DNA from 3 places in the Mesorhizobium sp. 113-1-2 genome. Region 3 is predicted to be linked to each of the others. Evidence: riboswitches for the same ligand, from Rfam matches in the RefSeq annotation. Region 3 holds a riboswitch; each other region holds the start of a gene.

Region 1 (10,511 bases), 3.4 Mb from region 3:
TATCAAGAAGATAGTAGGTATCTCTGCTCGGCTCTTGTTCGTCATCATCTGAAATTTCTTCAGCACCCAAGCCAAACCAGTCTGCAACTTGATCGGCAGGCGGCGAAAGCTTGAGGAACGTACACAGCTCATTACGTTCGACTTCCTTGACGGGGGTCACCGAGATATAGGTGATGCCCCCCATCGTATCGACTTCTATCACTCGAACGGGGCAAATCTGAGCAGCAATCAAAAGAGTGTCTATCTGCTGGGTGACCCTGAAGAAATCGTGGACATCTTGAAGGTGTGGTTCTACGGTTGCGTCAACCACCCTAGGCGGAAATGCCTTATCCCAAGGAAGACTTTTGTCCCGGATCGAGTTAATGTTGTTGCGTACGTGGGGGTATAGGCGAATCTGTAATTTTCGTTCACCAGTGTTAAGAATGTCGTCCCCTTGGAAAGACTTCGGATATTCTTCAACTGAATCGCAATATCCTACATCCCAAGTTGCGCCCCCCTGAGGCAAATCCCACTGAGATACTCGATACTCAAGCTTCGAGCCTTTCAGGATAAATCGACGCCTCGGGTAGCTCCGAGCGATCACGCGGATGTCACCCCGTAAGTCATTTTCGATCCATTTTCTTTGATTCTCGACGGCGTCGGCGCGGGCCTGGTCTCCCGCGATACGCTCTATGGCGCGAGACAGGTCCGTAAGGGGCCCTAAGCGCACCGCAACAACAATTGGATTGCTGGACGCGGATGCAACAGCTTCTAGGCCGACAACAATATCGCGGATGGCCCGCTCCACGGACTCACCATCCACCAAACGGCGATCTGCTTCTTCCTCAAGTAACGACAGGAGAAGCGTCTTTTCTCGCTCTCGCAGAGTTGGGAGATCGGTAATCGCTTTTTTTAGCGCACTGAGTTTTCTTACAGTTCTGACCGGCGCACCAAACATCTCCGCAGCTAGTAGTCCGAAGTCGAACCAATCGGTGGCTGTCGAGAACTCACCAGGACCGCGCTCAAGTTCCGGTGGCCTCGCGACGCGTTGCTTGGCCGGATTTGCTGAAGCACCGTCGTTACCTGCAATTCGCAGCGACCATTCGAAACCACTCAATCGAAAGTCGTTGCTGCCGTCAGGGCCAACGAAAATTGAAGCCGAGGAAAGCGTCCGGTGGATCGTGCCGCCGTCATGTAAAAGGCGTAAGGCTTCGGATATGCGTAAAAGCCCCTCCCACAGCGGTCGTCTCCTCGATGCCACTGTCAAGTTAAGCAGCCAGTGGACGTTCTGCCTTCGCTCAAGCAATTCCGATAGGATTCCGCGTCGCCCGCCTTCCAGCGCGATAAAAAAATAATCGTCAGTGATGCCGAGATCTTGGAGGGTCATGAACCTCTGGCTGGCTCCAGGATAGCTTTGAAGCCGCCTGAGGCCTCTAACCTCTCGATTCCACAAGGCCCGGATGTCCATTTCGTCGCCGCTGCGACGAGGCCACAATTTGACATAGTACACGTCACCGGCGTCCTGTGCTTGCCATAACTCAGGCTCGCCCCGCTCGACACTACCCGGCAGCAGCTTCCTTTTGAGGACGTAACGTCCGCCTAATATTTTTGTGACCATGTTGCTTTAAGACTATGAGTCGCACTCCGCGTCTAGTACACAAAATCACTTCCCCACATAAGGTTCTAACGCGTGCCGGGCAAAATCGACGACAACTTCGAAGACTTCGTGTCCAATTGGGATTTGTTTCGCGGACGGTTGACAATTTTTCTAGGCGCAGGAGCTTCGATAGGCGCCAAGAACAAATTGGGCGAGGATCTTCCCAACGCATATGCTCTGCGAAACACGCTATGGCAGCGTTTCAAGCATGACGGCTCGACTGCGTTTGACCCGGAGAGCCTAAAGCTCATGAGCCTAGAGCATGCCGCCGCGATAATCGAAACCAAGACCGGCCGAACGCCGATGTCTGAGTTCTTGGTCGAACATTTTACCTGCTTCCTGCCATTGTGGCAGCATGTTGCACTGGCCAATCTGGGAGCGCGGTCGATATTCACGACCAACTACGATGAGCTAGTTGAGCTTGGCTACAAATCGAGTAGCTCTCTCCCCCCGGACATAATTTATGATGATAGGCAAGCTTTGAGCGGTCGCATGCCGCTCTACAAGCCGCACGGAAGTTTAACCTACGCCCACGAGCCGGTCGGTAAAGGTGGCTTGGTTATAACTCAATTCGATTATTTTGAAATGATATCATCGTATCGAAAGATGATATCAAAAGCCATGGGCGGATTTGAGAACAGCTGCGTCCTACTCATTGGATATTCTTTCAGTGATATGGACATTGGTGCTGAATTATACTCAATCAGGCAGAAAAACCGAGGCATCCCTTGGTACACTGTCTTTCCAAGAGATGATCATCAGGTTCGGAAGATGTACTCGAATCGACTGTTTATAAATCAGATCAATATGGATTTCGAGCAATTCATGACTAAACTGGACAATCGCGTTAACTTTTTGCCTCCTGAGCTGAAAAATAGTCGAATCAAGAAACTCAGGGCGGCCGGGCGTATCCAATGAAATCAAGAATGAAGAAGCCCTACAGTTGACCGGGCTTTCTCTTGATGCGGCCTTGTGTGCTCGCTCGGGCACATGCTCAATAATGTGGGCGAAGGGTAGGAAATTCACTATCGGCACGAACCCGCTCCAACCAATCCTCGCCCGCGATTGGGTTCCCAAAGCCGCGTTCGCGGCCTCGCGTAAGAACCGCCCGCTGCATATCTGACGGTTGCAAAGTCTTGCGGATCAGCGCCGATCCACGGCGCTTCGTTCTTGGTGGCCTCGGTGAGGCCGGAGCTTTTCCTTTTCTCGTTGAGATAGTTGGAAGGCTCGCACATCAGCGGCATTGGCAACGTCGGCCGCATGCGACAACGCCTGTTGCGACACGCTCTTTTCGTGCCGATGGGACAAAGACCTCTCCGAGCCTGCACTGATAAGAGGCGGCATCGTAAGCGGCTTTGGGCGAAAGAGACCGATCAGCGCAAGGGCATTATTCGCATCATCACATAAACATCTCGTTATATGTATTGACAAGGAGCGAAGCTGCTGTGATTGTGCGCATGTCGTGGTTCTCCGCGCGGCACTGCCGTAGCGGAGCTAAGAGGGAAGCCGGTGCGATGCCGGCGCTGCCCCCGCAACTGTTAGCGGCGAGCCAAGCCCATTGGTGTCACTGAGGCGAACGGCCTCGGGAAGACGGGCAGAGGCTTTGACCCGCGAGCCAGGAGACCTGCCACGACGAACAACGTCCACGGGCGGGGTGTCTCGGTGGCCGCGGTAGCCTGGCTTCGTGCCGCCTACTCGCGCGTTCCTTGTCCCCACGCCCCAACCATCGGGGTATGGCATGACTGTCTCTCAACAAATTCCAGTGGCAACGCTCGGCGTGCCGCGTATCGGTCGACGGCGGGAACTCAAATTCGCGCTTGAAAGCTACTGGTCCGGAAAATCTCCCGCTGCCGACCTGCTCGCGACGGCGAAGGCGCTACGCGCCGCCAGCTGGAGGGAGCAGCACGATCGCGGCGTGTCGAAAATCCCGTCCAACGATTTCTCGCTTTATGACCATGTGCTCGACACCGTCGCCATGGTCGGCGCCGTGCCGGCACGATACACCTGGACTGACGGCGAGGTCCCACTCGATACCTATTTCGCCATGGCGCGCGGCAACCAAGATCAGGCCGCTGATTGCGGACATGCCGGTGACGAGCATGCGGCCAACGGGCATGGCCTTGCCGCGATGGAAATGACCAAATGGTTCGACACCAACTATCACTACATTGTGCCGGAACTTACCGACGATCAGAGCTTTGCCCTCTCGTCGGCGAAACCGGTCGATCATTTCCTCGAGGCCAAGGCGCTCGGCATCCACACGCGCCCGGTCCTGCTTGGACCGGTTACCTTTCTCAAGTTGGCGAAGTCACCTGAGGAAGGTTTCAACCCTATCGCGCTCCTGCCACGGCTGCTGCCCGTCTACGAGGAGCTCCTGCGGAGGCTGAAGCTCGCGGGAGCCGATTGGGTACAGATCGATGAGCCGGCGCTCGTGCTGGATCTGATTCCCAACGAACGGGATGCGCTCCAATTCGCCTACTGCCGGCTGGCGAAAGCAGCACCCGAGTTGAAGATCATGGTCGCTACCTATTTCGGATCGCTGGGAGACAATCTCGAGACCGCAATTTCTCTGCCCGTGGCGGGACTGCACGTCGATCTCGTGCGCGCTCCAGAGCAGTTGGAGACCGTCGGCCGGCTCGCGCAGAAGGAACTTGTGCTCTCGCTCGGGCTGATCGACGGCCGCAACGTCTGGCGCGCGAACCTGCCTGCCATACTTGACCGCATCAAGCCGATCGTCGCCGACTGGCCGTTGGACCGCGTGGAGATCGCCCCGTCCTGCTCGATGCTGCATGTGCCGATCGACCTGGACATGGAGACGACACTCGATGCGGACGTGAAATCGTGGCTCGCCTTCGCGGCGCAAAAAACCGACGAGCTGGTCGTGCTCGCCCGTGCCCTGGCTGAAGGCCGGGACGCGGTCGCCGCCGAACTAGAGGCGTCGGCTGAGGCTGCCGCCGCTCGCGCGACATCCGCTAAGGTGCATGATCCGCTCGTCGAAGGTCGGGTCGCCAGCATCAAGGTCGCCATGACGCGCCGGAAGAGCGCATTCGACGTGCGCTCCAAGCTTCAGGCCGACACGTTTGGCTTGCCATCCTTCCCCACCACGACGATTGGCTCCTTCCCGCAAACAGCCGAGGTTCGCAAGGCGCGGGCAGCCCATGCCAAAGGCGAGCTGAGTTACGTCGACTATGAGGCGTTCCTGAAGAAAGAGATAGAAGCCGCCGTTCGCTGGCAAGAAGAGATCGGACTCGACGTGCTGGTCCACGGCGAATTCGAGCGCAACGATATGGTGCAGTATTTCGCCGAGCAGCTCCGCGGCTTTGCCTTCACGCAGCATGGGTGGGTGCAGAGCTATGGCTCGCGCTTTGTGCGACCCCCGATCATCATTGGCGATGTGTCGCGACAAAATCCGATGACACTACACTGGTGGCGATACGCCCAGTCGCTGACGCTAAAGCCGGTGAAGGGCATGCTTACCGGCCCGGTGACGATCCTCAACTGGTCCTTCGTCCGAGACGACCTTGCCCGCTCAGCCGTCTGCCGCCAGGTCGCGCTCGCCATTCGCGATGAAGTGAGCGACCTCGAAAAGGCCGGCGCCAAGATGATCCAGATCGACGAAGCCGCACTGCGCGAGGGCTTGCCGCTTCGTGAGGCCGACTGGGAAACCTATCTCGACTGGGCCGTCGAATGCTTCCGGCTGGCTTCAACGGCGGTTGGCGATGCGACCCAGATTCACACCCATATGTGCTACTCCGAGTTCGGCGACATCGTGGACGCGATTGCTGCAATGGATGCCGATGTGATCTCCATTGAAACCTCGCGCTCGCAGATGGAACTGCTCGATACGCTGCGAACCTTCAAGTATCCGAACGAGATCGGTCCTGGTGTCTATGACATTCACTCGCCGCGGGTCCCGGAAGTGGGCGAGATTTCCAACCTCATCATGCTTGCGCGCGATCGATTGTCGGATGGCCAACTGTGGGTGAATCCCGACTGCGGTCTCAAAACGCGCAGATGGGAGGAGGTCCGCCCTGCCCTGGTGAACATGGTGGCTGCAGCACGCGCAATTCGGGAAAAAGCGCAGACCGCGTAGGGCTCGGTGCCCCTCGCCGGCGGTGAGCGGCAACGCCACACCGGGCATCGAGGGGGAGTCTATCCGGCGCACCCAAGGCAATCGAGCTGCCGGTGACGAAACGCCTCGGCAAGCTTGGCCTGGCCGCGGCCCTTGTTACGGCGCGTTGAAGTCAGCTGTTCCAGAGGCCTCCGTTGGCGGGCGATCGAGGAGGCTTGGGCCTCAAATGAGCCGGCCAGAAACGAGACGGCTCTCCGCCAGCCCGTTTCGGATTATTCCGTATTGGGATAATCGAAATCACTATCGTCTCCCCGCCCTTGGTCGCCGAAACCCCAGTCCCGACCATCGGGAGAAGCATCGGCGATCACGCGCTGGTCCGCGGAGCGTGTTCCGGGAACCGGATACAGGGCCAAGCTGGGGAAGGTTCAAACGGCACTTGTGGAGACTGTTGAGGCGGCATCGAGGCTCCGCCATCTGCAGCGGGCCAATTCCCGCTTGATGGCTCCGTCTGCCTCTGGCTGCAATCACGATCACCGCGACGGCGAAGCCGAGCGGCCGCAGCTGGCTGGCGGACCCTTGTGCTTCGATGGTGGAAGATCAGGCGCCGGACCAGGAAAGCCGTCGCGGAAGGAGAGGGGTTGGCTTGCACCTGGCGATGCCGGCAGGGGTATTCGGAGCGCGCTCAATAGCGATGTGCAGATGGCCGAAATTCATGAGCGGCGCCCTAAATCTCAATCGCTGCGTAGAATGCGTGCTTCGAGCGCGGCTGCGACGAAAGCTCGTCGAGCGGCTGGTGGATGGGTCTTACCGCGTAACACCTGCAGACAGGTGTCCATCGCAATTCTGCGCTTATCGGTCTTATGATGCAGATCCCGCAGCAATATAGCGGCCGCGTCGTTGACGTCGAACACGATACGCTCCGAGCTGCGGCGGCTAACCTGAACAACGACTGGCCTCTCAAATCTGATCAAGCCGGTCATCTCTCCCCTCCTCCACAGCCACTATGCGGCAAACAGCCCCGGGTCGCATTTATTTACTCAGCCGAACGCCACCGCTGCATCTGCGCCGCCGAACCTGGCCATTGCCGACCAAGCGATCGCCATGAGCTGCGTCTGGCCATGGTCAGGTTGCGTGCGATCTGCGGTTTTGTAGTCGGTGGTGAGGAACTGCTTCTCACTCGCGTGGTCTAGCTGTGAAACCTGGACATACTGCACTGTTTGACGCGTCTCGCGCCAGTCTCAAACATGCCGTCGAAGTCTACACCTGCACTTTTCCACTGCCCGATCTGCAGGCGGCGATCCACTGCATCGCGGAGGTTGAATCTTCCAAGATGGCGACCCGCTTCGCAAAGCCGAAAAAGGCATTGCGCGCCGTGCTTACCGGCTTGCGCCCATCGTACGCATCGTAGCATGCCCTCAGGGCGGCTTCGTGGATCATGTCTCTGCGATCTTCCGGCCATTCATTGAGAAAATCGATTGCATCCGCAAGGCCGGCGATCTCTTGGATGATGTGCGTTGCGCGCCTCACGAAAAGCGGGCTGCTGAAAGCCTCAGCGTTCATTCGTTCCTCCAACCTTCCAAATAGCCAATTTGTGTGAAGAGGCGCCGCATCGACGCGAGGCGACCCTGACACAATGTGTTGTCAGGGCGATGACGGTTCAAGAGGAAGATCCGCGACGGCGACCGGGCGTGCAGCGATCCGCCAACACATCATGCAATGGCTTTGGTTGCCATCAAACGCGGTCGTCACTATTAAGCTACGAGATGATTCTTACCCGGCTACTCTAATTCCGCAGGAGCGTTTTCATGACCGAAGAAACCGAGAGCAAAGCCGACAACCTCATCGAACTCACCGCCCATGTCGTCTCAGCCTATGTTTCGAACAATCCGGTTCCCGTCGGTGAACTGCCTGGGCTTATCGGCCAGATCCACATCGCATTGAAAGGCACTGCTGGTGGTGCCGCACCAGAAAAATCGGAAGCTCTCAAGCCTGCCGTACCGATCAGAAAATCGGTTACACCCGATTATATTGTCAGCCTTGAGGACGGTAAGAAGTTCAAGTCGCTCAAGCGTCACCTGGCTACCCACTATGGCCTTACGCCCGACGAATATCGCGCAAAATGGGAGCTGCCGGCGGACTATCCCATGGTGGCGCCGAACTACGCTGCGGCGCGCTCGGCATTGGCCAAGACCATGGGTCTGGGCCGCAAGCCGAAGGAACCGGGAGCGCCGGCACCTGCCAAGCGTGCCCGCAAGAAAGCCGCAGCCTGACCGCAATTTTTCAGGATGGGCTAGGCGGATCAGGCATGATTTCGCACTCGCGAGATAAAATTTGTGCGTTGCAATATCCGGGGCGATCGGTATGATCATGGTGTCGGCCATCTACTCCTCCCAGATGTGGTGCCGACGCTGAATGAGGCGCACCTCCTCCCGCGTCTCATTCTAAATCGAGCCCGCTGCCACCTCCTCCCGGTAGCGGGCTTTTTCTTTGTCTGAGGCGCGATTTCGGTAGGCCAACGCATTTGGCTCTAAGCGAGGCGAATGCTCCGAACTTCCAGGCCTTTCTTGCCCTGCCCGCATTGGACAAACACCTTCTGACCCTCCATCAGCATGCTGAGTCCTGAGCGGGTCAGCGCGGTGGCATGAACGAAGATGTCCTTCTCACCGTTTTCAGGTGCAATGAAGCCGAAGCCCTTTTGGGGATTGTACCATTTGACCGTGGCCTCGCTCTCCAACTGGGCGCTCGTCCCGGCGGTGGACTCTCCAGCGCAACGCGTATGCACCTGAGGTTTCGCGGTCTGACCGCCTACCTCCAGCACTTGCGCGACCTGATGACCTCTTGGACTTTCTTCCGTTGTGACCTTGAGACGCGTTCCCTCGGAAACACCGCGGCTCCCGGCCGCCTCCAGCACCCGGATGTGCAGATAGGCCTCGATGCCCTCCGGCAATTTGACAAAGCCAAAACCCTTGCTGGTGTTGAACCACACCACTTCGGCGTCGACAGGATCCGCGGTTACAGTGGACGAACGCTGAAAGTAGCTTAGCTCGGAAGGCCGTTCCGCAAAAGAAACCGGGTCATCGTCATGACGATGCCGGCGTGGCTCACGATGGTCTTTATATTTTCCCATGATCGTCTCGACTCGGCTGAACACCTCATTGCGCCTCCCGGCAGGATAATCTCAATCGGGCGATGCATTGATGTCAATTCACCAGTTGGCCGCTTCACCCGCTCTATCGCATCACGATCCCGGCCGACCTGTTGCCACACGAAGTCGACGATGGCGGATGAGCAATATGCGACAGGTCGACCTGCTGATCCGAACGCGTTCCCCATATCGCACGGCAAAAGGGTCGCGCTGAAGGGCGGCACCGCGATCAACCGTTTCGATCGTGACACGCCCCGGGCTGCCGCCTCACGCGGATGCGCATCCGACATTTCGATTTACGCGCAATTTACCCGCACAGCCTGCAGGAGGGAGACGGGCAGCTTGTCGTTGAGTCGTCCGGCTAGATCAACCCCGCCTGCTCAGCCTCGCGGCGCAAATTCTGCCGTGGCCTGGGGCCGATCTGCTGGATCACCAATCCGGCCGCCAGTGAGCCAAGGTCGCCGCAGGTCTTGAGGTCGCGGCCCTGCGTATAGCCATGCAGGAAACCGGCGGCGTAGAGATCGCCGGCGCCGGTCGTGTCGACCAGTTCCCGGATCGCCGTCGCTTGGATGACCACGGTCTCGTTGCCGCGCACGATGACCGAGCCCTTTTCTGAGCGGGTGACGGCGGCGATCCGGCAATCCTTGCGGATCTGCGCCAGCGCCTCGTCGAACGACGATGTCTGGTAGAGCGACTTGATCTCGTGGCTGTTGGCGAAGCCGATGTCGACGGTGCCCGAGCGCATCAGGTCGAGGAACTCGTCGCGGTAGCGGTCGACGCAGAACGAATCCGAGAGGGTCATCGAGACCTCGCGGCCGGCTGCGTGCGCCAGCTTCGCCGTCTGCCGGATCGCCTCTTTGGCGCGCGGCGGGTCCCAGAGATAGCCTTCGAAATAGGTGACCGCCGCACCCGACGCCTTGTCGGCCTCGACATCTTCCGGCCCGAGTTCGACGCAGGCGCCGAGATAGGTGTTCATCGAGCGTTCGCCGTCGGGGGTGACGAAGATCATCGAGCGCGCCGTCGGCGGCTCGCCCTTGAGTGGCTTTGTGTCGAAGGCGACACCCTGCGCATGAATGTCATGGGCGTAGATTTCGCCCAGCGCATCGTTGGAGACCTTGCCGAAGAAGGCGGCGCGGCCGCCGAAGGAGGCAACACCGGCCGCCGTGTTGCCGGCGCTGCCGCCGGACGCCTCGATCGCCGGGCCCATGCGGCTGTAGAGCAGTTCGGCGCGCTGGGTGTCGATGAGGTTCATCGCGCCCTTGATGATGCCGTTGGTCTCGAGGAAGTCCTCGTCGCACTGGGCGATGATGTCGACAATGGCATTGCCGATGCAAAGCACGTCATAATCCGGCATCAATGTCTCCGCCAACTACCCACCGGCTTGCTGCTATGCCGCCCGGGCGCGGGTCTAGCGAGTTGAAATGGGTTGCCGCATGCGCTTGACCCAGCGGCCCTCACGCAGCTGCCGGTCCTGCTTCACGCAGCAAGTCATCGGCTCTGTCCGTCTTCTCCCAGGTGAATTCAGGCTCTTCACGGCCGAAGTGTCCGTATGTCGCCGTCGGGCGGTATATCGGGCGTAAGAGATCAAGCATCTTGATGATGCCTTTCGGCCGGAGATCGAACAGCTCAAGAACAAGGCACTCGATCCTTTTTTCGTC
Region 2 (10,511 bases), 3.6 Mb from region 3:
GTCCTGCTTCAGTGTTGAAAACAGCGGCCGCGCGGTCACGCCGCCGGCCAGATCGATCAGCACATAGTCATCGCCGACGCTGTCTAGTCCGTTGAGCAGGCCGGCGGCGACGGTGCCGGATTTGCCGGCACCGCCCGCGCCGGCCAGCAGCACGCCTTTGCCATTGGCGCCCAGCGTGCCCGCATGGGTCAGCCGCATGCCGCGCGCCGCATATTCCCAGTGCAGGAAGGCTCGCAGCGGCGCTGTCGGCTCCCAGGGCGGAAAGGCATCGGGCGAGGTCATCAGCTGGACGCCAATGCGGCGCTCCGGATCGTAGACCTGCCAGAAATCCAGATCGTGAAAATAGTGGCCGCGCAGCCCGACCCCGGCGAGCCGTTCGGCAAAGCCGTATTCGGTGAAATGCGCGTCGCCCCACTGCGCCGGCTCAGGGATGCCGCCGATGCCGGGATGAACGGTGAAGATGCGGCATGTCGATGGCTCCGACAGGTCATCCTCGGCCTCCACGAAGGCGTCGCCAAGCGCATCCGCAAGCACGCCGGGAGCGACATGCGCGGTCAGTTCCAGCCTGGGCAGGCGGACCGTCCGCGTCGCCGGATAATGTGTGGCGGCTTCTTCAGCGGCGGTGATGAGATACCGGGCGTAATCCGGCAAGGTTTCGAGCGTGACGCGCGGCATCCTGCGCCCCTGTCCCAGACGCGACCGGCTCGTCAGGATGCCTGCTTGACTGCCGGCCAGCCGAGGGGTTCCTCGACCTCGTGAATGGGATCCACGATGATCAAATCGGCGAGGTCGTCGTGAGTGCTCACCGTGAGCGGTTCGCTCGTGGCGGCAAGCTCGGCAGGCAACTCGCCCGGCAGCGGTCGCGCCGCCGCTTCCGAAGGCACCAGCAACCCCAGTTCGAGCAATTGCGATATGAAGTGTTCCAGTTCAGCCGCGCCGAGTGTCGAACCGCCAGCGTTCAGCCCGATCAGGGTCCGGGCATCGACCCCGGACGAGAGCGCCTGCCAGACCCTGCTGCCGGAATCGGAGAAGCCGAAATACTTGCCGTTGGCAAGGTTGAGCACCACGGCCTCGCCATCGAAGGATTCGAAGACGATGTCCCTGCTCGCAACCGAATAGGCGTCGGAATCGCGCATTATTGTTGCCCCGCCTCGCAGTTCCCGCCCTCCGGCAGGAACGCTTCCACTGACAACGCCTGTAAACGCTCGGTTCTTCGTTGGCAAGGCAAGCGGTGCCGGCAAGACGTCGGCCGTTTTGGGGGAACAGCTGGATCGCGAACCGTTCACGCCTCGATTTCGAGAGCCGACAGCGGCTTCGAGCAACAGGCGAGGATGAAGCCGTCGTCGATCTCGTGATCGAGGATGCCGCCATTGTGGCTCATTTCGACGGCGCCGGAGACTTTCTTCACCTTGCAGGTCCCGCACAGGCCGAACTCGCAGGCCGCCGGAATCCGCACGCCCGAAGATCGCGCGGTCTGCAGGACGGTCTGGCCGGCGACGCACTCGGCGTCGACGTCCGAAAGCGCGAAGCGGATCGGTGTTTTGGCTTCGACCGGAACGGCAGCATCGTCTTCAGCCGGCAATGCGAACGGCGCCTGGATTTCCTCCACCGCGGGCGCGGCAAAGCTCTCCTGGTGGTATTTCGTCATATCGAAGCCGGCGGCGTCCAGCATGCCGCGCACGGCGCGCATGAAGGGATCCGGACCGCAGCAGAAGATCTCGCGTTCGCGGAAATCGGGCGCCAGCAGCGGCAACCGGATGGCGTCGATGCGGCCCATATGGCCGTACCAGCCCTCGCGGCTCGACCGCTCCTCGATCATGAAGCCGAGCGACAGGCCCGGCATATGGCCGCCGAGCAGTTCGAGCTCCTTGCGGAAGATGATCTCTTCGGCGCGCCGCGCGCAGTTGACGAAGCCGACATCAGTCCATGGCGCGCAATCGTTCAGCCAGCGCAGCATCGACATCATCGGCGTCACGCCGGAACCGGCGGAGATGAACAGATATTTGGCCGCCGGGTGGCTGTGCAGCGAAAAATCGCCGGCCGGCCCGTAGGCCTTGACGTGGGAACCTGGCTTCAGATTATCGAACATCCAACGCGTACCGATACTGCCGGCCTGCGCCTTCACCGTCACGGCGATCGAGAACGGCCGCGACGGCGAGGACGACAGCGTATAGGTGCGCATCAGCGGCCCATCCGATGTCGGCAGTTCCAACGTCACGAACTGGCCTGGCTTGTAGCGGAACCAGGTCTGGTTATCGGAGCGAAAGGTGAAGGTCTTGACGTCAGGCGCCTCGTCGCTGACGCCGATCACTTCCAGCACCTGCAGCCTGTCGTTCCAGGGCGCCATCTGGTCGAGATGGCGATAGAGCCCAAGATCCGTCATCGCATTCATCCCTCAACCTCTCTCAAGCAACGCTGCGCAGGGCCGGCCGGCCATCGTCGGCAAGGCGCGGGCCGATGAAACGGGCGTACCAGTCGACGAACTGGATCACGCCGCCCTCGTGCAGCTCCGAATAAGGACCGGGTTCATAGGCAGGCGACAGGATGCCGAAGGCGTTTTCCTCGACGATGCGGCGGTCCTGGTCGTTGGTCTCGGTCCAGACATGGGTGAGTTCGGCAAGATCGTAATCGATGCCCTCGACCGCATCCTTGTGCACCAGCCATTTGGTCGTCACCGCCGTTTCCGTGGCGCTGATCGGCAGCACGCGGAAGGTGACGGCATGGTCGATGAGGATATGGTTCCAGGTCGTCGGGTAGTGATAGTGCATCAACGTGCCGATACGGTCGGCGGAGACCGTGTCGGAGAGGTTCTTCTTCACCGCCCGCTTGCCGTTCATCGTGTAGCTGACCGCGTCGCGCAGCAGCGGCGCCCTTGTGGCGCGGTATTGCCCGGCCGGGTCGATGCGGAACTTGCTCGGCAGGCCGGCCGCCTCACATTTGGCCCAGTGCGCCAGCATCTCCGGATCGCTGTCGGCGCCTTGCACGCCGGTCACAGTCGGTGCTTCCGGGAAGGTCTTGCACAGTTCCGGGTGATTACCGGCGCAATGGTAGCACTCGCGGTTGTTTTCCCAGACGAGCTTCCAGTTGCCCTTCTCGACGATCGTGCTCTCGAAGGCGATCTTTGCTTCGCCGAGCCGGTGCGGCTTGAGATAGGGTTCGATCATCGCCCGCATCGGCGCGAAGTCGGCGGGTACCTTGGCCAGGCAGATGAAGATATAGCCGGCCACGCTTTCGCAGGCGACCGGCTTCAGGCTGAACTGGCTCTTGTCGAAACCGTCGGCCATCTGGCGGGCAAACAGCAGCCTTCCGTCCAGCTCATAGGTCCACTGGTGATAGGGGCAGACCAGCTTGGCGGCCGTGCCCTTGTCGGTGTTGCAGACACGGCTGCCGCGATGGCGGCAGGAATTGTGGAAGGCGTTGATCTTGCCCTGCTGATCGCGCACCAGCACGACCGGATAGTCGCCGATCTGCACGGTGATGAAACTGCCGGGCTTCGGCAGTTCGCAATCATGGCCGACGAACAGCCAGTCGCGATACCAGATCAGCTCCATGTCGAGCTTGAAGAAATCGGGATCCGTGTAGAAGGGCTGCTCCAGCGAGAAGCCCTCTCTGCGGCTGTTCAAGAGCCTCAGCATATCGTTGCGCGCATCCATGTCCTGTCCTCTTCTATTTAAGGACTGACTATGGTGGTGATTGAGGAAGGATCGGACGCAGGCCGGCGAAAGCCGGGCATGCGCCATCCGCCTCTTGACCGCCCACCGCGATCAGTCGAGTCTAGATATCTCGGGCTGGTTTCCGGGCTCTGGAGTGTCCTTGCGGACGGTCGCGACACCTTCCCAGGCTCTCGCCCAGTGGTCTCCCGTTGCGACTTGAACTCCACCACCGTTGCGGGGGCAGCGCCGGACTTTGACCGGCTTCCCAATTCTCCGCCTCGTCGTCACGAAGCGGCACCTGAGATGCCATGATCTAATCACGACAGCGTTTGCGACATCGGCATGAAAGCGACATCGCATCCATGTGGCGCGACACGCATGCGCAATGATCGGGTCAAGCACAGCGGTCACGAAAAATCGTTTTCGTTGACGGCAGTGCCCGCCGTCAGAATCGGTCCGGAATGGGCGCCTAAAAGGTTAACGGTTTCGAAAAGTGACTATTAGCAGATTCTAAAATCGAACCGAACGGTTCGTTTCTGTTGACGGTGCGTGCAGGACGGTGTGAACGCTGAGGCTTCGATACAGTTGGTGATCGCAGCGCTGGTTTCACCTAACATGCTGATATCAAAGAGTGAAATATCTGACGTAGAAGGCCATGGTACAATTTCAAGTGGTGGATTCTTGGTCCACGGCAAACAACTTCGTGATTGGAAACGGCTAGCTGGCTTTCCCACATCGGGCCTGTCCGAACGACGCGATTTTAATCCCAAGACACGCCGCTAGACGGACAGAAAAATACTGGAGTACCAAAAATGAAAAAGATTGTTCTCACTGCCGTCGCCCTTCTGGCCATTTCCGGCAGCGCCTTCGCTGGTAGCGACCACTATGGTTCGAATGCCGCTGCAGCAACGGCTGTCGACAGCCAGCACACCGCTTCGACCAAGAAGTCGGAGCCGGCTGCTCAGGCGCCGGTCCAGGGTGCTGACCGCAACCTCTTCGGCAACAACTAACAGCCGATCCCGGCCAATGGCGGGTTTTTCGCCTCGCCGCTCTGGCCGACCTCAAGAAATTCAGGAGACTCGAATGAAGAAGATCATCATTGCTGCCGCCGCCGTTCTGGCCATTTCCGGCAGCGCTTTCGCCGGCAGCGACAACTATGGCTCCAATGGCGCCAACCAGCCTGCTGCTGCTTCGAACGACAGCTCGTACACCGCTTCGATCAAGAAGTCGGCTCCGGCCACTCAGGCGCCTGCGCAGCAGGGCGCTGACCGCAACCTTTTCGGCAACAACCAATAGCCGGTTCGCAGCGGGACGGTGGGCGTGCCCACTGTCCCGGCGAAATCCAGAAATTCAGGAGACTTGAAATGAAGAAAATCATCCTTGCCACCGCCGCCGTTCTGGCCATCTCCGGCAGTGCTTTCGCCGGCAGCGACAATTATGGCTCCAATGCCGCCAACCAGCCTGCCGCGACTTCAGTTGACAACTCGCGTACGGCTTCGATCCGCGACAGCGGTTCGCCCGTCTACAAGTTGCTCAATTCGTCGGGCGACGCGCAGAAGTCGGCGCCTCAGGGCAGCGACCGGAACCTCTTCGGCAACCACTAAGAGCTGAAGCTAATCTTCCAAAAAAGAGCGGCGGGCTTGGCCCGCCGCTCTTTTTGTGTCGCCTCGACCCGGCAGGACTCTCGACCCAGCAAGACTGGCGGCCTCAGGCCGCTTTTGCTTCCGGCTTCTGCAGCGCGAAGGAATGTCCGTCCGCATCGAAGATATGCAGGTCCTCGGCATTGGCACTCAGCCGCAGCGTCGAACCGCGCTTGACCTCGACATTGCCAGGCAGCTTGGTCACCAGCGGCAGGTCAGCGCGGCCGATGTCGACATAGACAAGCTGGACCTCGCCGAGTTGCTCGACATAGTCGACCGTTCCCTCGAACAGATAGTCCACGCCGGTGGCGACCATGAGGTCTTCCGGCCGCACGCCGAAGCTGACCGCCGCACCCTTCGCCGAGGCGGGCGTCGTGATCGGCACCGTCGCCTTGCGCCCACCGACATGGCTGACGACGGTCGGGTTTCCGGTCTTGTCGATGGTCGCTGGCAGGATGTTCATGGCCGGCGAGCCGATGAACTGGGCAACGAACAGATTGCCGGGCTTCTTGTAGAGGTCCATCGGCGTGCCGACCTGTTCGATATGGCCGTCCTTAAGCACCACGATGCGGTCGGCCAGAGTCATTGCCTCGACCTGGTCGTGGGTGACGTAGATCATGGTCGTGGCGGGCATCGATTCCTTCAGCTTCGCGATCTCGATGCGGGTGGCGACGCGCAGGGCGGCGTCGAGGTTCGACAGCGGCTCGTCGAACAGGAACACTTTCGGATTGCGCACAATGGCGCGGCCGATGGCGACGCGCTGGCGCTGCCCGCCCGACATCGCCTTGGGCAGCCGGTCGAGATATTTGGTCAACTGCAGGATTTCCGCCGCCTGGCGCACGCGGCGGTCGATCTCGGCCTTGTTCTCCTTGCCGATCTTCATCGAGAACGCCATGTTGTCGTAGACGGTCATGTGCGGATAGAGCGCATAGGACTGAAACACCATGGCGATGCCGCGCTTGGACGGCGGCACATCGTTTACGACCTCACCAGCGATCTTGAGTTCGCCGGAGGTGATTTCCTCAAGCCCGGCGATCGACCGCAGCAAGGTCGACTTTCCGCAGCCCGACGGGCCGACGAAGACGATGAACTCACCCGATTTGATATCGAGGTCGATGCCGTGGAGAATGTGCAGGTTGCCGTAGGATTTCTTCACTTGTCTCAGATTGACATCGGCCATTGGTTTCCTCCCAGTGATGTCTCAAAAATTCAGTCGATCCGTCCGAACCAGGCGCCGTAACCGCCGAGCTCGATCGGACCGGGGCTCGCCTGCCCGGAAAACCCGTGTCCTGGCAAAGGTTGCAGTGATCGGTTGCCAAGGTCAACCTTGGCCGGCTTGGCGCCGAGGTTGAAGACGCAGACGACCTGCTCATTGCCGGCGCGGCGGGTGAAGGCGACAGTGTCGCCCTCGCTTTCGATGAAGGTGATGTCGCCCTTGGCCAGTGCCGGATGGGCGCGGCGGAAGGTCAGGAAGCGCCTGTAGTGCTCGAGCAGCGAAGCCTGATCGCCCTGCTGGACATTGACCGCCTGCGCCAGATGCTTGGCCGGCACCGGAAGCCAGGGCTTTGCCTGGGAGAAGCCGCCATTCTTGGCGTCGCCATCCCAGACCATCGGTGTGCGGCAGCCGTCACGGCCTTTGAATTCCGGCCAGAAACGGATGCCATAGGGATCCTGCAGATCCTCGAAACGCAGTTCGGCTTCGCCGAGCCCGAGCTCTTCACCCTGGTAGAGGCAGACCGAGCCGCGCAGCGACATCAGCAAGGCTGAGATAACCTTGAGATAGGCGATGGGATCCGCTTCGCCGGCGGCCCAGCGCGAGGCCGGGCGCATCACGTCATGGTTGGAAAAAGCCCAGCACGACCAGCCGTCGCTGGCGACCTTGCCGAACGCTTCGAGCACCGATCGGACCTTGTCCGCGCTGATCTTTTCCGGCGCCAGGAAGTCGAAGGAATAGCACATGTGCACGCGCTTGCCGCCGGCGGTATAGGCTGCCACTACTTCGAGCCCGCGCTGCGAATCGCCAACCTCGCCGACCGCTGCGGTCGCCGGATATTCGTCGAGCAGCGCGCGGAAGCGTTCGAGGAAGCCGAGGTTTTCCGGGCGGCTCTTGTCGTAGATATGGTCCTGGTAATTGTAGGGATTGACCGCCGGCGCGGTCTGGTCGTTGCGCTCTTCCGGCGGCAGCGGCGGGTTGTTTTCCAGGCCCTGGCTGTGGAAGTAGAAATTGATCGTGTCGAGGCGGAAGCCGTCGACGCCGCGCTCCAGCCAGAAGCGGGTGACCTCGAGCAGCGCGTCCTGGACTTCGCGGTTGTGGAAGTTGAGGTCGGGCTGCTCGGCCAGGAAATTGTGCAGATAATATTGCTGGCGGCTGGTGTCCCACTGCCAGGCCGAGCCGCCGAAGATCGACAGCCAGTTGTTGGGCGGCGCGCCGTCGGGCCTGGCGTCCGCCCAGACATACCAGTCTGCCTTAAGATTGCCGCGGCTCGACCGGCTTTCCTTGAACCACGGATGGCTGTCGGCCGTATGCGACAGCACCTCGTCGATCATCACCTTGAGGCCGAGCCGGTGCGCCTCCGCCGTCAGCGCGTCGAAATCGGCCAGCGTGCCGAACATCGGATCGACGTCGCAATAGTCCGAGACGTCGTAGCCGAAATCCTTCATCGGCGATTTGAAGAAGGGGGAGATCCAGATCGCATCCGCACCGAGCGCGGCGATGTAGGGGAGCCGTTGAATGATGCCCTTGAGATCGCCGATGCCGTCGCCGTTCGAATCCTGGTAGCTGCGCGGATAGATCTGGTAGATCACCGCGCCCCGCCACCAGTCGCGATCGATGGCGAGGTCAGGGTTCGAACTGGCTTTCAAAGCGGATTGCATGGTCTCAGCCTCCTTTCACCGAGCCGGCAAGCAGCCCGCGGACGAAATAGCGCTGCAGCGAGAAGAAGACGATCAGCGGCACGATGATGGTGATGAAGGCCGATGTCGTCAGGATCTCCCAGTTGCCGCCGCGAGAGCCGAGCAGCGCGTTGAGCTTGGCCGTCAACACGATCTGGTCGGGTGCCGTACCAAGGAAAACCATCGCCACCAACAGATCGTTCCATACCCACAGGAATTGGAAGATGGCGAAGGAGGCCAGCACCGGGAAGGACAGCGGCAGCACGATCTTGACGAAGATCTCGAAGTCGCTGGCGCCGTCGATGCGGGCCGATTCCATGATCTCGCGCGGCAGGCCGGCAATATAGCTCCTCAGCAGATAGATGGCGAAAGGCAGGCCGAAGCCGGTATGCGCCAGCCATATGCCGAGATAGGTCTTCGACGGGACGCCGAAGAACGCACCGACATTGTTGTAGAGCTTGAGCAGCGGGATCAGCGACATCTGCAGCGGCACGACCAGGAGGCCGATGATGACCGCAATCAGCAGCGCCCGGCCGGGAAAGCGCATCCAGGCCAGTGCGTAGGCGGCAAAGGCGGCGATCAGGATCGGGATGACAGTCGCCGGTATGGTGACGGTCAGCGAATTCATGAACGAGCGGCCGATGCCTTCCGAAAACAGCACGGTATCGTAGTTCTCGGTGGTGAATTTCGGCGGCGCCGACGAGGCATAGTAGAGGCGCTGGCCGCGGTCGCCTTCGAACGCCTTCGGCGAGGCCATGACGAAACTGCCATCGGCATTGACCTGCAGGGTCACGCCGTCACCGAGGTCTGCCGATGTGCCGGCCGGATATTGTGTGGGGGCCGCTGCTTTGACGCCGAAGGCGCTGATATTGCGCTTGGCGCCGTCGCCGAAGATGTTGCCCTCGAGGACGAACTTGCCGTCCTTCTGGGTCTGCGCCGAGGCGGACGGCAGGCGCCCGGCCTCGGTCTGGCTGGAGCTGGAGAACGAGTTCCACCAGCCCGAGGCGACGATCTGGTCCTTGTCACGCAGCGACGAGACCAGGATGCCGAGTGTCGGAATGGTCCAGATGGCAACGAAGACCAGCACCGCTATGTGGACGCCGAAACGGCTGGCGAAGGAATTTCCGGTCGCGACGGCCATCTCAGTGTCCTCCCGTCTCTTTGTTCGCCTGGCGGATGTTCCAGACCATGATCGGGATGACCGCGATCATGATGATGATGGCGATTGTTGCGCCGCGGCCGAAATCGCCGCCACCGCGGAACATCCAGTCGAACATCAGATTGGCCAGCACCTGGCTGTTCCACTGGCCGTTGGTCATGGTCAGCACGATGTCGAACACTTTCAGCACCAGAATGGTGATCGTGGTCCACACCACCGCGATGGTGCCCCAGATCTGCGGCACCATGATCTTCCAGAAGATCTGGAACGGATTGGCGCCGTCGATGACGGCGGCCTCCAGTGTCTCCTCCGGAATACCGCGCAGCGCCGAGGACAGGATGACCATGGCAAAGCCGGTCTGGATCCAGATCAGGATGATCATCAGGAAGAAATTGTTCCAGAACGGCAGCGATATCCACACCTGCGGCTGGCCGCCGAAGTGCTGGATGATGGCGTTGAGCAGGCCGATCTGCACCTGGCCCTCGCCGCGATATTCGTAGATGAACTTCCAGATCACGCTGGCGCCGACGAACGAGATGGCCAGCGGCAGGAAGATCAGGCTCTTGGCAATCGTGCCCCACCAGATCTTGTCGGTGAGCACGGCGATGATCAGGCCGAGGAAGGTACAGGCGGCCGGCACCACTGCCAGCCAGAGCAGATTGTTCAGAATCGAGCGTCGGAGATCTGGATCACGTAAAGCCCACTCGTAATTGGCGAGCCCAACGAAACTGGTGCCGCCGCGGTCGAGGAAAGAGAGCCACAATGTCGCGATCACGGGGTAGATCAGGTAGATGGTGAGAATGATCAGCGCCGGACCGACGAACAGCCATGGCCGCACCAGGCCCTGCCGACGCAGATTGTTGATGGCAGCCGTGCCGGAGACCCCGCGTGAAGGGAAGGTCAGGTCGAGCAGTTTGTTGGCGCCCCAAAAATAGGCGACACAGCCGCCGACGCCGATGATGATGACGAATATGGCCGAGAAAATCTGAGCCGCCATGGGTCCCTCTCCCTGCGCATGATCAGCCAGGCTTGGAACGGCCTTGGCGATGTGGCGATGCGCCGATTCAGTTAATCGGAACGAGCGAACGCAAATCGGTCCGGCGTGCAGCGCCGGGCGGATCCGGGCCGACACGGCCCGGATCCAGTCTGTGGATCAGGAAGTTTCCA
Region 3 (10,511 bases):
CGTGGTCGACGATGTCTTCATGGGTGAAGGCGGCCGCCGCGACGTCGACAGCGACGACATCAGGCAGGCGCTGAAACTCTACCGCGTCGCCGATTATCTGCTGATCGTGCTGTTCGGGTTGGGCTCGGTCGTCGTCATTCTGGCGTGACCTCACCCTCCCCCTTGTGGGGAGGGTCGGCGCGTAGCGCCGGGGTGGGGGTGCGGCGCCAAGGCCCCCACCCCGCTCCGCTTCGCGGATCGACCCTCCCCACAAGGGGGAGGGTAAAAGACTCAAAACTCGATCCCCTGCTGCGCCTTCACGCCTGCTGAAAAATGGTGCTTGGTTACGCCCATCTCGGTGACCAGATCGGCGGCCTCGACCAATGCCGGCTTGGCATTACGGCCGGTGACGACGACATGCAGGCCCTCGCGGCGGCCCTTCAGCGCTGCAACCACCTTCTCAAGATCGAGATAATCGTAGCGCAGCGCGATGTTGAGTTCGTCGAGCACGACAAGACTGATCGAGGGATCGGCGATCAACTCCAGTGCCTTGGCCCAGGCGGCCTCGGCCGCCGCGATATCGCGCTTCAGATCCTGCGTCTCCCAGGTGAAACCTTCGCCCATCGCGTGCCAGACAACGCGGTCGCCGAAGGCGGCGAACGCATCCTTCTCGCCGGTGTGCCATTTGCCCTTGATGAACTGCACGACGCCGACGCGCTTGCCGTAGCCGAGCATGCGCAGCGCCAGGCCGAAGGCAGCCGTGGTCTTACCCTTGCCCGGGCCGGTGTTGACGATCAGCAGTCCTTTTTCGATCGTCTTGGCCGCCACCTCGGCGTCCTGAACCGCCTTGCGCTTGGCCATTTTGGCGCGATGGCGTTCTTCGTCCTTATTGTCGATGTCGGTCATGTCACTTCACCTTGAGCGGCAGCCCCGCCACCATGAGCAGCACCGTATCGGCGATCGCCGCGACCTGCTGGTTGAGCCGGCCGGCGTCATCGCGAAAACGGCGCGCCAGGGCATTGTCCGGCACGATGCCTTGCCCGACTTCGTTGGATACCACGAACCAGGGCCCGCGCGGCCGCGACAGCACATCCGCCAGCCGCCGGCACTCGGCGCTAACGTCGTGATCGGCCAGCATGTGATTGGTCAGCCACAGCGTCAGGCAGTCGACAAGCACCGGCTGGTTATCGGGCAAGGCCTCAAGCGCGCCGGTGAGGTCGAGCGGTGCGTCGACTGTTATCCAGCCCTCGCCGCGCCGCGAGCGGTGCAATGCGATGCGTTCGCACATCTCGTCGTCATAGGCTTGCGCCGTGGCGATATAGGACCATGGCGCGGGCGACGCCGTCGCCAGGGTTTCGGCGTGCGCGCTCTTGCCGGAGCGCGCACCGCCGATGATGAAGGTCAGCGAGCTTCGATCAGGCAAAGCTGTCGCGCAGGCTGGTCGCGGTGCCGGTGAAGTGTCCGCGCACCACGCCGACGACGGCGCCGAGCACCAGCCAGAACACCAGATTGGTCAGCGTCACCGCCACCACGAACTGGTGGTGCAGGCCTTCCGGGATCGGCGTCTCGAAGCTGTCGGGCTGCGGCGCGCCGACGATGTGCGGGGCAACGATCAGCGCCACGCCAAGGATGGCCAGCGGCAGCGACTTGCGGAACGCGATCAGGCCAAGCCCGCTTGCCGTCGCGACCACGGTTGCCACCCACCAGATCTGGCGCTGCGTCAGGTCGGCCGCCGGCATGGCCGGCAATTCCGGCGGCAGGCCGAGGCCGGGCGCCAGCGTGAACACGGCAAAGCCGGCAAGCCCCCAGAACACGCCCTGGCGCCAATTGCCGATGCCGCCGGCGAATTCCGAAACCGCGACGAGGATCAGCGCAAAGCCGATGCCGGTGACGACGTTGGACATGACGTTGAAGGCAAAGCGCTCGAAGCCGTCGGCCGGTGCCCAGCCCTCGTCTTCGGCCGGAGCGGCGGCTGCGGCCGGAGCCGGGGTGGCGGCGCTCATGGTGTTCGATGCCGCCGGTGCGGCGGAACTCATGGCGTTGCCGCTGGCAGCATTGGCCGGCGCCGCGGGTGCGGCGGCATGGTCATGGCTGTGGCCGCCTTCGGCCTGCTCGTAGACTTCCGCCTTAAGGATCAGCGGCACGGTGGCATAGGCCTGCATGCAGGCAAGGACGACGCCGGCCACGAGCCCTGCGATCGCCGCGATGAACACGACGTTGCGAAACAGATTCATGATGTCAGATCCTCGTCAGTGGCAGGGAAACGCCATCGAATGCCGGTTGTCATGACCGGCATTGTGGACCGCATCGATATGCGAGAAGCCGACAAAGCCGATGATGAACGTGCCGAGCAGCGCGGCAAGCGCCAGCTGCATGAAGCGCGACTGCGAGGAGACGGAGGCGCCGAGGGAGACGGAAGCGGTATTCATATCTTGTCCTTTCACCCTCCACCCGAGGGCCTGTCAGTTTTGCCGTCGTCGGCAGGTCTCCTGGCTCACGGATCAGCGCCCTTCCCCACCTTCCCGAAGACGAATCTTCAGTGGCATATGGAGAGGACTACCGCACACAGTTGCGGGGGCAGCCACGGCATTGGGCAAGAATTTCGCCCGCACCGCATTCCCTCTTGGCTCCAAAACGGAACCGACGACTGCATGACTATAGGGAAAATCGCGACACGCGGCAAACCAAATTCCGCCGGCAAACAGCGCGATTGCGCCATGCCGTTTCCAGGCGCGACAATTGACAATTCTCCTGGCCGGGTGTCGGCTGACCGCTTCACAGGAAGCCAGCCATGCAGCCCACTGCCAGCGAGCGCGCCCCTTACAATGGCCTGACCCGGGCCGAATCGACCCTGCCCTCGTCGGCCTATTGGGATGAAGCGGCGTACCAGCTCGACCTCGACGCCATCTGGTACAGAAACTGGCTGCTCGTCTGCCGCGAGGCCGATCTGGCAAAGCCGCTGGCCTTCCGCCGATTCCGCATCGGCACGCAGGACATCATCGTGCTGCGCGACGACACCGGCGCTTTGCGTGCCTTCCACAACACCTGCCGCCATCGTGGCTCGCAGCTTTGCCAGGAGAGCGAGGGCCGGCTGAAGGCGCGGCTGATCACCTGCCCCTACCATGCCTGGTCCTATTCGCTGCGCGGCGACCTCGTGCGCGTGCCATCTAAATCGCTGCCTGACGGATTCGACAAGGCCGACCATCCGCTCTACCGCGTCGCGCTCTCGGTGTGGCGCGGCTTCGTCTTCATCAATCTGCAGGAGGATGCGGCGGGCTCCGCGCAGGCCTCCTTCGACCCGGCCTCCGGCGATCTCGGCAACTGGCCGCTGGAAACGCTGGTATCGGGCCATGTGCTGCGCAAGGTGATGCACTGCAACTGGAAGATCTTTTGGGAAAACTTCAACGAGTGCCTGCACTGCCCGGGCGTGCACAAGGATCTGTCGCGGCTGGTGCCGATCTATGGCCGCGGCCTGATGAGCCGGCATGACGACCCCGAATGGACGCGCCACGCCGACAATGACGCGCCGGAGTTTTCCGGTGGCCTGCGCGACGGCGCCGAGACCTGGTCGCGCGACGGCCAGACGCATGGGCCGATCTTCTCAAGCCTGACGCCGGCCGAACGCGCCGCCGGGCAGACCTACGCCACCAGCCTTCCCTCGATGTTCATCGTCGGTCATGTCGACTACGTCAGGACCGTGCGCCTGGTGCCGCTTGGTCCCGAACAGACCGAGCTTGTTGCCGAATGGCTGTTCGCGCCCGAGGCGCTGGCCGCGACCGACATCGATAACATCGTCGCCTTCGGCACACAGGTGCTGGAAGAGGACGCGGCGATCTGCGAGGTCAACCAGAGAGGCCTGCATTCGATGCGCCACGCCGCCGGCGTGCTGATGCCCGAGGAGTACGACCTGCACCGCTTCCACAACTGGGTGCGCGAGCGCCACGCTGCACTTACTGCCTGATCCTCAAAGCGACTTCGGCAGGTAGCGCCACGTGACAAACCCGCAAACCGCCGCCAGCAGACCGAGCGTGACGAACACCGAGCCCAGTCCAAAGAAAGCCAGCACCACCGAATAGACCAGCGGCGGCGTCAGCTCGGAAAAATCGAGATAGGTGCGGTAGACCGCTGCCATCTGCGCCCGCTCATAGGAGCGCACCGAGCGCATGAAGGCGGTCGAGCCCAGCGCATCGAGCGCGATGGTGAAGAAGGCGCCGCACAGCAGGAAAGCGCCGGTGAGCAACGGCACACTCTCGCCCACCGTACCTGCTGCCAGGAGCATCGCCGACATGGCGAAATAGGCGAAAGTCATGGTCTTGCGGCCGCCAAAGCGTTTTCCGGCCTTGCCCCAGAAGATCGCCATGAACAAAAGCGCGTTGCCGGCCGAGACCAGCAGGCCGCCGGCCAGCTTGCCCTCTCCGGTGATCACCATGAACAGCGGCCCGTAGACGAAGAACGTCGTCCAGAAGCAGGAGCGGCCGAAGGCGATCAGCCAGGCAAGCCTCAATCGGGGCTGCGCGATGAAGCGGCCGATATTGGCGAGCGGATTGGCCGGCCGTGTCTTGCCGGGCCGGATCGACGGGTTGTCGCCCAGCCGATAGGTCCAGAACAGCGCCAAGAGCGCCAGCGCGAACACCGCCACCGCACCGTGCGCGGCATAGATACCGAAGCGCGTGTAGAGGAAGATGCCGAGCGTCGGCCCGCCGGTCCAGGCAAGCATCGACCACGCCATGCGCAACGATTCGGCCTGCATGAAGTCGGTCTTGCGGATGTGGTCCATGATGTAGAGGTTGAGCGTGATCGAAAGCGCGCTGGCGCCCATCACCCGACACAGCATGCCCGCCAATTGCCCGGCAAGCGTGTGGGTAACGAAAAACAGCGAGCCGATGGCGAGCAGGCAGGCGCCCGCCGTGTAGACCCAGCGCCGGGCAAAGCGGCGGATCAGCATCGGCATGAACAAGGTCACCGACAGGCCGAGCAGCGCCACGATGGTGTAGAGGATCGAGACGATCTGCTCATTGTGCAGGATTTCGTAGGCCTGGATCGGGATGACGCTCGACACCGTGGCGCGGGCGAAGGATTCGACCGCGTAGAGCGAGGCGAAGGTGCGCGCATCCGCGGCCTTGAGAGCCGGAAGCCAGATCGGATGGCGCACATGAGTGGACATTGCTTCCCCAAAGCAGAATCATCGGCCAAATCTGCCGTGGTCATTCCCGGACGATTAAGAGGAAACCGACGCGTAACCGGCCAAAAGCGAAGCCGGTCAAAGGCTTCCCGGCTCTGGCCTAAAGCGCCGCTTGATCCGATGCCTCGGCCTTCTTCTGTCCCGCCCAACCGTGATAGTCCTCAGGCGGGGCTGAATCAGAACGCGAGACCATGACCATCCACACGCCGACCGCACCCGTTCCGGAGCCATCCAAGCGCATCGTCGCCATCGACATCGTGCGCGGCATCGCGCTGCTGGCCATGGCGAGCTACCATTTCACCTGGGATCTGGAATTCTTCGGCTACACCGACCCCGGCCTCACCGCCTTCGGCTGGTGGAAGATCTACGCACGCTGCATCGCCTCGACCTTCCTGTTCCTGGTCGGCGTCAGCCTGTACCTGGCGCACGGCCAGCAGATCCGCTGGAACGGTTTCTGGAAACGTTTCGCCATGGTTGCCGGTGCGGCGATCGCCATTTCGGTGGTCACCCGCATCGCCACGCCGGACGGCTTCATCTTCTTCGGCATCCTGCACGAGATCGCGCTCGCCAGCCTGCTCGGCCTCGCCCTCCTGCGGCTGCCGGCCCTGCTGACGCTTGTCGTTGCCGCGCTCGTCATCGCGGCGCCCGTCTATCTGCGCTTCGAGGCCCTGGATCACCCCTGGCTGTGGTGGATAGGCCTGTCGGCGATCAATCCACGCTCCAACGACTACGTGCCGTTGTTTCCATGGTTCGGCGCGGTGCTTGTCGGCATCGGCGTGGCGAAACTCGCTTCCGCGTCCGGTGTAAGAGCGCGGCTGGCAAGCCTGGTGCCCGGCCGCTGGGCCAATCCGCTGCTCTTCATCGGCCGCCACAGCCTGGCTTTCTACCTCATCCACCAGCCGTTGCTGATCGGCTGCGTCTGGCTTTTTTCGCAAATCATGCCGGCCCAGGTCGACACCCCACAGGTCAATTTCCTGAAAACCTGCCAGCGCTCGTGCGAGCAGACGCGCAACGCAACCTTCTGCACCAGCTATTGCGGTTGCATGCTGACGACGATCGAGGGCGAGGCCACGCTTGATCGGCTCGAGAACAACGACCAGAGTGCGGAATTCCGGGCGCATCTGGGCGATCTGGCCGCCAGTTGCACGGCCCAGACCGAAGACAAGATGGACGAGGGAGGAACGCAATGACCGAAACCCAGCCGAAGCCCGGGGTGATCCCATGGCCGCCGGTGATCTACACCGCGGCGATCGCCATCAGCATCATCCTCGGCATGCTCTATCCCCTGCCCTGGATCGGAGACCTTCTGGGCGACCTGCTGTTCGCCGCCGGCTGGGTGGCGCTGTTCGGCGTCGCCGCACTCTGGTTCACCGCCATCCGCACCATGATGCGGGCCAGGACCACCCTCAATCCCAACGCAGTGCCCGACCACCTCGTCACCACAGGACCCTTCGGCATCACCCGCAACCCGATGTATCTGGCCAACACGCTGCTGTTGATCGGCGTCGCCTTTGTCTCGGGGATCGTCTGGTTCCTGCCGCTGGCGTTCATCGCCGCCTTCGTCACGCAGAAGGTCGCCATCGAGCGTGAGGAAAAGGTGCTGGCGGCGAAATTCGGCAAGAAATACCGCGACTACGCCAAACGCGTGCGGCGCTGGATTTGAACAGCGTTACGTGTTGACGCCAAGCTCCACCAGCCGCTCGACGCAGGACTCCTCGGCCTGGTCAAGCTCGGCCAGCGTCTCCTCGAGGTCGCGGCGCTTCTGGCGCAGATCCTCGCGCTTTTCCTCGATGCGCTTGATCATCAGCTTGAGCTGGCCGACCTCGCCCGGCGGCTCCTTGTACATCTGGATGATTTCGCGGATTTCGTTGATCGAGAAGCCGAGCCGCTTTCCCCGCATGATCTGCCGGATGAGATGGCGGTCGGACGGGCGAAACAGCCGTGTACGGCCACGCCGCACCGGCTGCACCAGCCCCTCATCCTCATAGAAACGCAGCGTCCGCGTCGACACGTCGAATTCGCGGGTCAGCTCGGTGATCGAATAATATTCCCGCATTGTCGCTCCACGCCGGAAGCCTGGGCAACGCCACGCGGCGTCGCCTTCTGTCCCGAACCAAACCCTTGCCTGTCGGAATCGACATGGCCCCCGCGCGAGCCTCGCACGGCATTTACGTAAAAGTCAATTGAGGCCACTCACGGGTAGTGTCTCAGTTTGAAATTTCACCGCCGCTACGATCTCTCCGATATTCCGAAGCCATCCCGTAACGGAAGCGTATGCCATCGATTGCGAGCCTCTTTGATGTCGCAGACAAAATCGGCTCCGCAGTTGGAGCGGGCTCGTAGCGGATTCGAAGCACAATCGAAACCTTGGCTGGCGGGGTTTCTGGATATCTCTGGCGAAATTGATCGCTTGTTGCAATCTGCAAGTAGGAGTCCACTCTCGCCGATATGCTTTCGAGATGCGCAGCTATCGCCTCGTCATCTGTCCAAGGCAACGTATCAGTGATGACGAACCGCAGACCATTATTTCCCAAACGAACTTCCAAATCGTTCGAAAAGTCATCACTGATAGCAAAACTCTCGTTGTTCATTATCCTTCAATCGTTTTTTGTAAGGCCCGCGTTTGCCCGGCTTCGGCGCAACGACGTCCATCTTCTCGCAAAGGTCTTCCATCGACCAGAGAGTTTTCGATACGCCAGAGGCGCGGATTGGCCCGTCGGGCAAATTTCAAACTGAGACACTACCCACTCACGCGACGCCGAACCACCAGGTGGCAAGGCCGAGGAAGGCGAAGAAGCCGACAACGTCGGTGACCGTGGTGACGAAGACGGCAGAAGCCACCGCCGGATCGATCTTGAACCGGTCGAGCAGCAGCGGGATCAGAATGCCGGCAAGTGCGGCGACGAACATGTTGATGATCATCGCCGCCGCGATGATGCCGCCCAGATTGCGATCGTGGAACCAGGCCGCGGCGACAATGCCGATCAGGATGGCGAAGATGATGCCGTTGATGAAGCCGACGCCCATTTCGCGACGGATGATGCGGCCGGCATTGTAGATGTCGATATCCTTGGTCGCCAACGCCCGCACGGTAACGGTCATGGTCTGCGAACCGGCATTGCCGCCCATGCCGGCGACGATCGGCATCAGCACCGCAAGCGCCACGATATGCTCGATCGTGCGGTCGAACAGGCTGATCACCGACGCCGCCAGGAATGCAGTCAACAGATTGATCAGCAGCCAGGGAACGCGCGAGCGCGAGGTCGAAAATATGCTGTCGGAAAGCTCTTCGTCGCCGACGCCGCCCATGCGCAGCAGATCTTCCTCGGCCTCCTGCTGGATGACGTCGACGACATCGTCGATGGTCAGCACGCCGACCAGGTGCTCGTTCTCGTCAACGACGGCGGCCGACAAGAGGTCGTACTGTTCGAATTCGCGCGCCGCTTCTTCCTGGTCCATCGTCGCCGGAATGGCGTGCCGCGTCTCGTGCATGATCTCTCCGACCTTGACCGTGCGCTTGGTGCGCAGGATCTGGTCGAGATCGATGGCGCCGAGCAGCTTGAAGGTCGGGTCGATGACGAAGATCTGACTGAAGCGCTCAGGCAGGTTCCTGTCCTCGCGCATGTAGTCGATGGTCTGGCCGATGGTCCAAAACGGCGGCACCGCGACGAACTCGGTCTGCATGCGCCGCCCGGCGGTCTCTTCCGGATAGTCGAGCGAGCGGCGCAGCCTGATCCGTTCGGTGAACGGCAGTTGCGACAGGATCTCGTCCTGGTCTTCCTTTTCGAGGTCTTCGAGAATGTAGACCGCATCGTCGGAATCAAGTGCCTGCACCGCCTGCGCGATCTGCGCATTGGGCAGATTGTCGACGATCTCCATGCGGATCGCCTCGTCGACCTCGGTCAGCGCGGAAAAGTCGAAATCGGCGCCCAGCAGCTCGACCAGGGCCCGCCGCTGTTCGGGATGCAGCGCCTCGATCAGGTCGCCAAGTTCCGACTGGTGCAGATGGTCGACTTCATGCTTGAGGGCCAACGTATCGCGGTCGGCGATCGCAGCCCCGATCTGGGCAAGGAAGGATGAAAGGACCGCACCGTCCTCGCCATAGATGTCGGCGTGGGCGTCGTCAGCCGCCTTGGCGGAGATCGTCTGCTTGTCCTCCACCAGCGCCTCCCGCCATCCCGGAAAAATTGTGTCTCAGGTCTAGAGCATCGGACCTTAAAGCGGAAATCGGTTTCGCGGAAATCCGACGCATCTCGCGTGCAGGCGCGATTCGATTTGAGAACTTATCGCTCTAAGGCACGGAATATCAAACGAAACGCGTGTTCCACGCCACCCCGGCGAGCGTATCGCGGATGCCTGACCGGCAATGCCTCTCCCATCAAAAACCAGCCAATCCCGGCTTCAGACGGCGCGACAGCCGATGTCGCTGGGGAAAGAGCACCCCAGCGCGGTTGGGGCAGAATTGTCATGATACGGGTCCAGGCCTGAAGCCTGGCCTCGGAGTTGCGGCACAACCAGCCCAGGACAAAAACGGCCCTTGAACAGCAAGCCCGGGAAAACGAGCAAGGCAATTGGCGACCGGCGCATGCGCATCGTCGTCGCCGAGCGCAATCCGTTCGTCATATCGGCGCTGCGCGAAATGCTGGAATGCGACGGCCGCTTCGACTTGTTGAGCAGCGTGCAAAGCGGCAAGCAATTCCTCGACCTGGCGGCGAAGGGCGGCTTCGACGTCGCAATCATCGGCTGGAAGCTTGCCGACATGGACGGCGCCGATGTGCTGGCCGAGGTCCAGAGCCGCAAGCTCGATGTCCGCATCACCGTCTTTTCCAACGACCACGACATCGGCATCCTGAAGCAATGCGTGCGGCTCGGCGCGCAGGGTTACTGTTTCCAGTTCGACGACCCGGCCATCATCTTCGACACGATCCTGGCCGTCGCGCATGGCCGCATCTGCATCCCCTATATCGACATCAACAAGGTCAACGACACGCCGCTCGCGCAGCTCACGGTGCGTGAGCGCGAGCTGCTGGCGGTGCTTTCCGACGGCTGGACCAATCTGCAGATCGCGACAAGGACCGGCATTTCCGAGAACACAGTGAAATACCACCTCAAGAATCTCTACGACAAGCTCGACGTGCGCAACCGGGCGATGGCCGTCGCGCTCTATGCGCGCGAGAGGCGTACCCAGAAGCAGCCTTTAGGGTAGGCCGACCGGGTAGGCCCGCCCCACCCGCGCGCGGCGAGATCTTACCCGCCAAGGTGTTGTTGGCTTTAGCCGTCGAAACGAAACTCCCCCCACCGCTTTGCTGGATCAGGAGGAGTTCGCATCATGGCCGGTTTCACCCATCTT

The links. Region 3 has a riboswitch for cobalamin ahead of JN279_RS19680 (CbtB domain-containing protein). Riboswitches for the same ligand answer to the same signal wherever they lie in the genome.
Region 1: it holds a riboswitch for cobalamin, as region 3 does, so the genes downstream of both, metE (5-methyltetrahydropteroyltriglutamate--homocysteine S-methyltransferase) here and JN279_RS19680 (CbtB domain-containing protein) in region 3, are expected to answer to the same signal.
Region 2: it holds a riboswitch for cobalamin, as region 3 does, so the genes downstream of both, JN279_RS01945 (aromatic ring-hydroxylating oxygenase subunit alpha) here and JN279_RS19680 (CbtB domain-containing protein) in region 3, are expected to answer to the same signal.

What each region holds. Positions count from the first base shown of each region.
Region 1 covers NZ_AP023242.1:7,476,558-7,487,068, forward strand. The annotation lists gene JN279_RS35885 (AAA domain-containing protein) at 1-1,366, opposite strand, end outside; gene JN279_RS35890 (SIR2 family protein) at 1,670-2,554, shown strand; cobalamin riboswitch at 3,083-3,282, shown strand; gene metE (5-methyltetrahydropteroyltriglutamate--homocysteine S-methyltransferase) at 3,399-5,729, shown strand; gene JN279_RS35900 (DUF982 domain-containing protein) at 6,440-6,688, opposite strand; gene JN279_RS35905 (DUF982 domain-containing protein) at 6,966-7,268, opposite strand; gene JN279_RS35910 (MucR family transcriptional regulator) at 7,514-7,978, shown strand; gene JN279_RS38780 (cold-shock protein) at 8,236-8,835, opposite strand; gene JN279_RS35920 (adenosine kinase) at 9,215-10,207, opposite strand; gene metK (methionine adenosyltransferase) at 10,308-10,511, opposite strand, start outside.
Region 2 covers NZ_AP023242.1:423,973-434,483, reverse strand. The annotation lists gene JN279_RS01960 (serine kinase) at 1-675, opposite strand, end outside; gene JN279_RS01955 (PqqD family protein) at 708-1,136, opposite strand; gene JN279_RS01950 (hybrid-cluster NAD(P)-dependent oxidoreductase) at 1,283-2,383, opposite strand; gene JN279_RS01945 (aromatic ring-hydroxylating oxygenase subunit alpha) at 2,406-3,653, opposite strand; cobalamin riboswitch at 3,770-3,970, opposite strand; gene JN279_RS01940 (DUF680 domain-containing protein) at 4,466-4,663, shown strand; gene JN279_RS01935 (DUF680 domain-containing protein) at 4,737-4,949, shown strand; gene JN279_RS01930 (DUF680 domain-containing protein) at 5,018-5,257, shown strand; gene JN279_RS01925 (ABC transporter ATP-binding protein) at 5,361-6,473, opposite strand; gene bglA (beta-galactosidase BglA) at 6,503-8,167, opposite strand; gene JN279_RS01915 (carbohydrate ABC transporter permease) at 8,172-9,326, opposite strand; gene JN279_RS01910 (carbohydrate ABC transporter permease) at 9,328-10,341, opposite strand.
Region 3 covers NZ_AP023242.1:4,048,605-4,059,115, reverse strand. The annotation lists gene cbiB (adenosylcobinamide-phosphate synthase CbiB) at 1-148, shown strand, start outside; gene cobO (cob(I)yrinic acid a,c-diamide adenosyltransferase) at 271-885, opposite strand; gene cobU (bifunctional adenosylcobinamide kinase/adenosylcobinamide-phosphate guanylyltransferase) at 887-1,402, opposite strand; gene JN279_RS19685 (CbtA family protein) at 1,395-2,213, opposite strand; gene JN279_RS19680 (CbtB domain-containing protein) at 2,229-2,408, opposite strand; cobalamin riboswitch at 2,442-2,639, opposite strand; gene JN279_RS19675 (aromatic ring-hydroxylating oxygenase subunit alpha) at 2,771-3,940, shown strand; gene JN279_RS19670 (MFS transporter) at 3,944-5,143, opposite strand; gene JN279_RS19665 (heparan-alpha-glucosaminide N-acetyltransferase) at 5,353-6,351, shown strand; gene JN279_RS19660 (methyltransferase family protein) at 6,348-6,824, shown strand; gene JN279_RS19655 (MerR family transcriptional regulator) at 6,831-7,217, opposite strand; gene JN279_RS19650 (DUF6572 domain-containing protein) at 7,369-7,752, opposite strand; gene mgtE (magnesium transporter) at 7,910-9,322, opposite strand; gene JN279_RS19640 (LuxR C-terminal-related transcriptional regulator) at 9,747-10,367, shown strand; gene JN279_RS19635 (aminotransferase class V-fold PLP-dependent enzyme) at 10,491-10,511, shown strand, end outside.